Regions from separate parts of the Parapusillimonas sp. JC17 genome, predicted to be linked through region 2. Evidence: predicted binding sites of a transcription regulator. Region 2 holds the regulator's gene; the other holds the start of a gene.

Region 1 (3,388 bases), 150 kb from region 2:
GATTGAGATGGATGGTTGAAACGGCCGATCACACGGCCAATGCGATGCTGTGTTCGGCATCGGCGTCCTTCCGCTTGCGAGCCAGGATCTCCTCGTCGCATTTGGGGCAGAATGGGTGGCTGCCGCCCAGATAGCCATGGACGGGGCAGATGGAAAAAGTCGGGGTCACCGTGATGTAGGGCAGACGGAAGTTGCCGAGCGCGCGCTTGACCAGGTTTCGGCATGCATCAGCGCTGGAAAGCGGTTCGGTCATGTAAAGATGCAGCACCGTGCCGCCGGTGTACTTGCATTGCAGCGTGTCCTGGCGTTCGAGGGCCTCGAAGGGATCGTCGGTGAAACCCACGGGCAATTGGGACGAGTTCGTGTAGTACGGCATTTCGTCCGTGCCGGCTTGCAGCATGTCCGGATAGCGCTTCCGGTCCTCCTTGGCGAACCGGTAGGTCGTTCCTTCGGCGGGCGTCGCTTCCAGGTTGTACATATGGCCTGTTTCCTGCTGGAAGCCGGTGATTCGCCGGCGCACGTGATCGAGCGCCCGCAAGGCGAAACCATGGCCCCATTCCGTCGTGATGTCGTGATCATCGGCGGTGAAGTTTCGGATCATCTCATTGATGCCGTTGACGCCCAGCGTAGAGAAGTGATTGCGCAATGTGCCGAGGTAGCGGCGGGTGTAGGGAAACAGGCCGTCGTCCATCAATCTTTGAATGAGTGCGCGCTTGAGTTCCAGGCTGTCCCGCCCCAGGCAAAGCAGCTCATCCAGCCGGGCGAACAGGGCGGTTTCGTCTCCCGCAAAGAGATGACCCAGCCGCGCGCAATTGACGGTGACAACGCCCAGTGAACCCGTTTGCTCCGCGGAGCCGAACAGGCCGTTGCCTCGTTTGAGAAGCTCGCGAAGATCCAGCTGCAGCCGGCAGCACATGGAGCGGATCATATTGGGCTTGAGTTCGGAATTGATGAAGTTCTGGAAGTAGGGGAGCCCGTAGCGCGCGGTCATTTCGAACAGCAGTTCGGCATTGGGGCTGTGCCAGTCGAAGTCTTCGGTGATGTTGTAGGTGGGAATCGGAAAGGTGAAGACCCTGCCCTTCGCGTCTCCGGCCATCATCACTTCGATATAGGCGCGATTGATCACGTCCATTTCGGCTTGCAGATCGCCATAGGTGAACGGCATTTCCTCACCCGCGACCACCGGCACCTGATCGCGCAGGTCTTCGGGGCACACCCAGTCGAACGTGAGGTTCGTGAACGGCGTCTGCGTGCCCCAGCGTGAAGGCACATTGAGGTTGTAGATGAGTTCCTGCATGGACTGGCGGACATCCTCGTAGCGGAGGCCGTCTTTGCGGACATAGGGTGCCATGTAGGTGTCGAAGGAGCTGAATGCTTGCGCGCCCGCCCACTCATTCTGCATGGTCCCCAGGAAATTCACGATTTGACCCACGGCGCTGGACATATGGCGTGGAGGACCGGCTTCCACCTTGCCGGGCACGCCGTTCAGTCCTTCATTGAGCAGGGTGCGCAGCGACCAGCCGGCGCAGTACCCGGAAAGCATGTCCAGGTCATGGATGTGCAGGTCCGCATTTCGGTGGGCGGCGCCCACCGCGGGTGGATAGACATGATCCAGCCAGTAATTCGCGATGACTTTGCCCGAGACATTGAGGATGAGCCCGCCCAGCGAATAGCCTTGGTTCGCGTTGGCGTTCACGCGCCAGTCCGCTTTGCTGAGGTATTCCTCGATGGAAGGCTTTACTGCGATATCTGTCATGATTTTTCCAATCAACTATATGTAGTGTTTTGTGAACTCTAATTCACTACATATAGTGTTTCAAGGAAAAGCTGCCATGAATCGCAGAATGCTTGATGTGGGTTAAACGCCGGCGGGGGTCAGACCCCATGCGGGGTCTAACCCCACTGCGGATCGGAGCCGGGGTCAGACCCTTCATAACGGAGTCGGGGTCAGACCCCGCATGGGGTCTGACCCCTCAGCAGCTACGCATGGGGTCTGACCCCTCGGCAGCTGTATACTTGGCGAACGTACAGAAAACGGTACGCGACGCGTCTGCGGTCCGCAAAAAAGCCAGGCAAAGACGCTTTCGTCATGGCCAAAGCCGAGGAAACGATTCATGCGCATCCTTTTTCAGAGCCTGATCGAAATGGGTCGAACCCCAGGGTATTTCTCGGGAATGCAAGAGCGGGCGGAGAAGATCGCGCGTCCCGGGGTCCAGGTCGACTTCGTCGGCATGCCCGAAGGGCTGTATGGCGGCAGCGTGCCCTCCGAAGTACTCAAATATCCCTACATGGCCAATATGGCCGAACAGTTCATCCTCGATAACGCCTTGCGGGCCGAAGCGGAAGGCTACGATGTCTTCGCCATCGGCTCCGTCCAGGATCCGGCTCTGGAACAGGCGCGCGCATTGGTGGACATTCCCGTGGTGGGCTACGGCGAATCGGCCATGCACATTGCCTGCAGTCTTTCCAGCAAGTTCGCCGTCCTGGTCTTTCAAGAAGGCTTCGACCAGATGATGGACCTGCGCATACGGTGGTTGGGACTGTCCGAGCGCGCGCTGCCGACCGCCCTGATCGAGGCGGATTTCAACCTGGTGGGCAGCGGTCTGACGCACGCGGAACCTTTGTTGGAACCCTTCATGCGAGCCGCGCGGCGCGCCATCCGGCAAGGCGCCGAGGCCATCATTCCCGGCCAGCTCTATCTCAGTGAGGCCATTGTCCGGGCGGGTGTCACGCGTATCGACGACGCCCCCATCGTCGACGGCCTGAGCGCCAACCTGAAGATGGCGGAAATCATGGCGGACCTGAAAGCGCTCGGCATCGGCGTGACGCGGCGCGGGTATCAGCACGCACGGCCTCCCGCCGAAATGATCGCTCACGCTCGCCGCATTCAAAAGCGCGACGAACACATCCCCCACCCGTCCACCTTTTAGCGTCGCGAGCCCTGGCTATCGGCGCTGTTTCCTTTCGTGATGCCGTTTCCAACAAGGAGGTGCTGTCCATGCTCAAACTGAACAAGCTCGGCGGGTTGCTCGCGGGTGCCATACTGTGCATCGGCGCCGCCGCACATTCACCATCTGGTACGGGATACTGGCGCCGGCCGGCACACCGGACGAGGTGGTGAAAAAAGTAGGGGACGCCATCCGCCAGGTCGTGGCCACGCCCGAAATGAAAGAAAAGCTTGAAAAGATAGGATCCGATCCCATGGTCCAGACCCCCGAGGAATTCGCCGCCTTCATCGGCAAAGAGAATAAAAAGTGGGCGGACATCGTCGAGAAATCCGGCGCTGCGAAAGAGTAGAAGGGGGGCAGACCCCGTACAGGGTCTGACCCCATGCTGGGATTTCGTTCATCGAGGCCGGGGTCTGACCCCGCATGGGGTCTGACCCCTT
Region 2 (3,388 bases):
GGTAGCATGCCAGCGACTGCGGAACCTTGATCCGCAGGTCCCAGGACTCGCCCACCTGCGCGAAATGGCTGACTTCGCCCAGGCCGTCCACATGGCCCGAGACCAGGTGGCCATCCAGCGAATCGCCCATGCGCAAGGCATGCTCCAGGTTCACGTCGCCTTTCTCGTCCAGGCCCGCGGTGCGCTTCAGGCTCTCGCGCGAGACGTCGACACTGAAGGAGTCGGCGGCCAATTCAACGACAGTCATGCAGGCGCCCTGGATAGCGATCGAGTCCCCGAGCTTGGTCGTGTCGCGCAGGAAGCCGGCAACCCGCACGGTGATCCGCACGCCGGCCTCCTCGCCGCCCAGCGCCTTGATGTCGGTGACCCGCCCGATTGCGGCAACAATTCCCGTAAACATAAATCTCCTTCAATTGCCCACTGCCTGCAGCAATGTATTCCAGTGTTGAACGTGGCGCGCCCGCAGACGCAGGTCGGGCGCCACCGGGCGTGTCTCGGTGAACTCGAACGCCTGCGCCAGCGCAAGGTCGTCGAGCCTGGCCATGTCGACCATGCCTATGCCTTCCCCCAGAAGCATGGGCGCCATATAGACCAGAAGCTCGTCCACGCAGCCCGCGCTCAGCAAGGCGCCGCTCAGCCGCGCGCCCGCTTCGACATGGACTTCATTGATGTCATGCTCTCCCAGCCATTGCATCACTGCATGCAGGTCCACGCGGTGCCCCGACGGAGGCAGCTGGATCACACGGACGTTGCGGTCTGCCAGACGGGCCGCTTTTTCGGGGTCGTGACGGCAGGTGAAGACCCAGGTTTCCGCGCCGTCGAAAATCCTGGCGGCTTCATCGACCTCGAAACGCGTGTCGACGATGGCCTTCACCGGCTGCCTCTCGGTTTCCACGTGCCGCACATTCATTTGGGGATTATCGGCCAGCACCGTCCCGGAGCCGGTCAGCACCACGCAGCTGCGTGCCCGCCAGTGATGCCCGTCCGCGCGCGCTGCGGTACCGGTGATCCACTTCGACTGGCCGCTGGGAAGCGCGATACGGCCATCGATGGACGAGGCAAGCTTCAGCCAGGCCCACGGCGTCTTGCGGGTCATGCGCGCGACGAAACCGGGATTGAGCGCAAGCGCCTCTTCCCGGCAAACAGAAGTGGCGACCGCGATGCCCGCCGCCCGGAGACGCGCGATGCCCCGGCCCCCGACCAGGGGATTGGGATCGCGCATGGCTATGACCACGCGCACCGGCGACGCGGCGATCAGCGCGTCGACGCAAGGAGGCGTGCGCCCAAAATGGCTGCAAGGTTCCAGGGTGACGTAGATCGTGCAGTTGCGCAGATCGACGCCGCGCTCGGCGGCCTGGCGCAAGGCCATGACTTCGGCGTGCGGTCCGCCGGCCCGCTGCGTCGCGCCCGAGGCCAGCAGCTGGCCATCACGGACGATCAGGCATGCGACCCGCGGGTTGGGCGCAGTCAGATACATGACGCTTTCCGCCAGTTGGATCGCCTGGCGCATCCACCGCTCGTCGCTGGAATCCGTGGAAATATTCACGTTCTGGGAGCAATCTGAATTTCGTCGATTGCCTTGACGAATTCGTCGATGTTCTCGAAGCTCTTGTAGACGGAGGCAAAGCGCACGTAGGCCACTTGATCCAGCTTGCGGAGCTCGTTCATGACGAGCTCGCCGACATATCCGGAATCCACCTCGCGCTTGCCGCTGACCAGCAGGCTTTCCTCGATGCGAGCGACCGCCGCATCGACTTCTTCGGTGCTGACCGGCCGCTTGCGCAATGCCAGCTTCAGGCTGGCGCGCAGTTTGGATGGATCGAATTCCACGCGTGTGCCGTTGCGCTTCACGACCGCCGGCATGACCAGTTCCGCCCTTTCATAGGTGGTGAACCTGCGCTCACAGGTCGCACAGCGCCGGCGACGCCTGATGGTGTCTCCTTCTTCGGAAACCCGGGAATCGATGACTTGCGTATCGGGATGGTTGCAGAACGGGCATTTCATGGTTGGCAGCCCCGGACCTGCCGGGGCGGATCCCGGATTAGCGGTAGACCGGCAAGCGCGCGGTCAGCTCGTTGACACGAGCGCGCACCTCGGCGATCTTGGTCTCGTCGCGAGGATGATCGAGCACGTCGGCGATGAGGTGCCCGGTGAGCTCGGCTTCGGCTTCCTTGAAACCGCGGGTGGTCATGGCGGGCGTGCCCAGGCGGATACCGCTGGTCACGAATGGCTTTTCAGGGTCGTTGGGGATGGCGTTCTTGTTGACCGTGATGTGCGCCTGGCCAAGAACGGCCTCCGCTTCCTTGCCGGTGATGCCTTTGGCACGCAGATCGACCAGCATCACGTGGCTTTCGGTGCGGCCCGAAACGATGCGCAGGCCGCGCTCGACCAAGGTGCGTGCCAGGACGTCGGCGTTCTTGACGACTTGGGCGGCGTACTGCTTGAATTCGGGCGACAGGGCTTCCTTGAACGCCACGGCCTTGCCGGCGATGACATGCATGAGCGGACCGCCCTGGATGCCCGGGAATATGGCCGAATTGATGATTTTTTCGTGTTCGGCCTTCATCATGATGACGCCGCCGCGCGGGCCGCGCAGTGATTTATGCGTGGTCGAAGTGACGAAGTCGGCATGAGGCACGGGGTTGGGATATGCCCCCCCGGCAACTAGGCCTGCATAGTGGGCGATGTCGACCATGAACAAGGCGCCGTGGTCGCGAGCAATGCGTGCCATGCGTTCGAAATCGATGCGCAGCGAATAGGCCGACGCGCCGCCGACGATGAGCTTGGGCTTGTGGGTTTTAGCCAGGGACTCGAGCTGGGCGTAGTCGAGCTCTTCGTTGGCGTCCAGGCCATAGGATACGAAGTTGTAGAGCTTGCCCGATGCGTTGACCGGCGAACCGTGCGTGAGGTGCCCGCCCTCGGCGAGGCTCATGCCAAGCACGGTGTCGCCCGGCTTGAGGACGGCCATGTAGACGGCCTGGTTGGCCTGCGAGCCCGAATTGGCCTGCACGTTGGCCGCTTCCGCGCCGAAGATTTCCTTGAGGCGGTCGATTGCCAGCTGCTCGACGATATCGACGTATTCGCAACCGCCGTAATAGCGCTTGCCGGGATAGCCTTCCGCGTACTTGTTCGTAAGCTGCGTGCCTTGCGCCTGCATGACCGCAGGGCTGGTGTAGTTTTCGGACGCAATCAGCTCGATGTGCTGTTCCTGGCGAACATTCTCTTTCTGAATGGCTGCCCAGACTTCGGCATCGACTTGATCAAGGGTGCGGGAACGGTCAAACATTGGGTATCCTGGATAAGGTTGTTGCTGCAAGCAAAAGGCGAAAGCGCATTTTACCGCGAATGAGATGGGCCGGTCCCTTGCAAAATGGCCGGGGTCAGACAA

Evidence for each region. Region 2 encodes NrdR, which represses ribonucleotide reductase genes. Its sites were predicted from a motif close to CACNANATNTNGTG; they were not measured.
Region 1: a site for NrdR is predicted at 1,801-1,814, ahead of ACSBPU_RS04800 (ribonucleoside triphosphate reductase). Genes of this name have one in related genera too.

The regions. Positions count from the first base shown of each region.
Region 1 is NZ_CP197474.1:989,431-992,818, forward strand. Features, by position in the region: gene ACSBPU_RS04800 (ribonucleoside triphosphate reductase) at 29-1,756, opposite strand; gene ACSBPU_RS04805 (aspartate/glutamate racemase family protein) at 2,115-2,930, shown strand; gene ACSBPU_RS04810 (Bug family tripartite tricarboxylate transporter substrate binding protein) at 3,046-3,297, shown strand.
Region 2 is NZ_CP197474.1:841,183-844,570, reverse strand. Features, by position in the region: gene ACSBPU_RS04040 (riboflavin synthase) at 1-400, opposite strand, end outside; gene ribD (bifunctional diaminohydroxyphosphoribosylaminopyrimidine deaminase/5-amino-6-(5-phosphoribosylamino)uracil reductase RibD) at 410-1,546, opposite strand; gene nrdR (transcriptional regulator NrdR) at 1,543-2,004, opposite strand; gene glyA (serine hydroxymethyltransferase) at 2,042-3,286, opposite strand.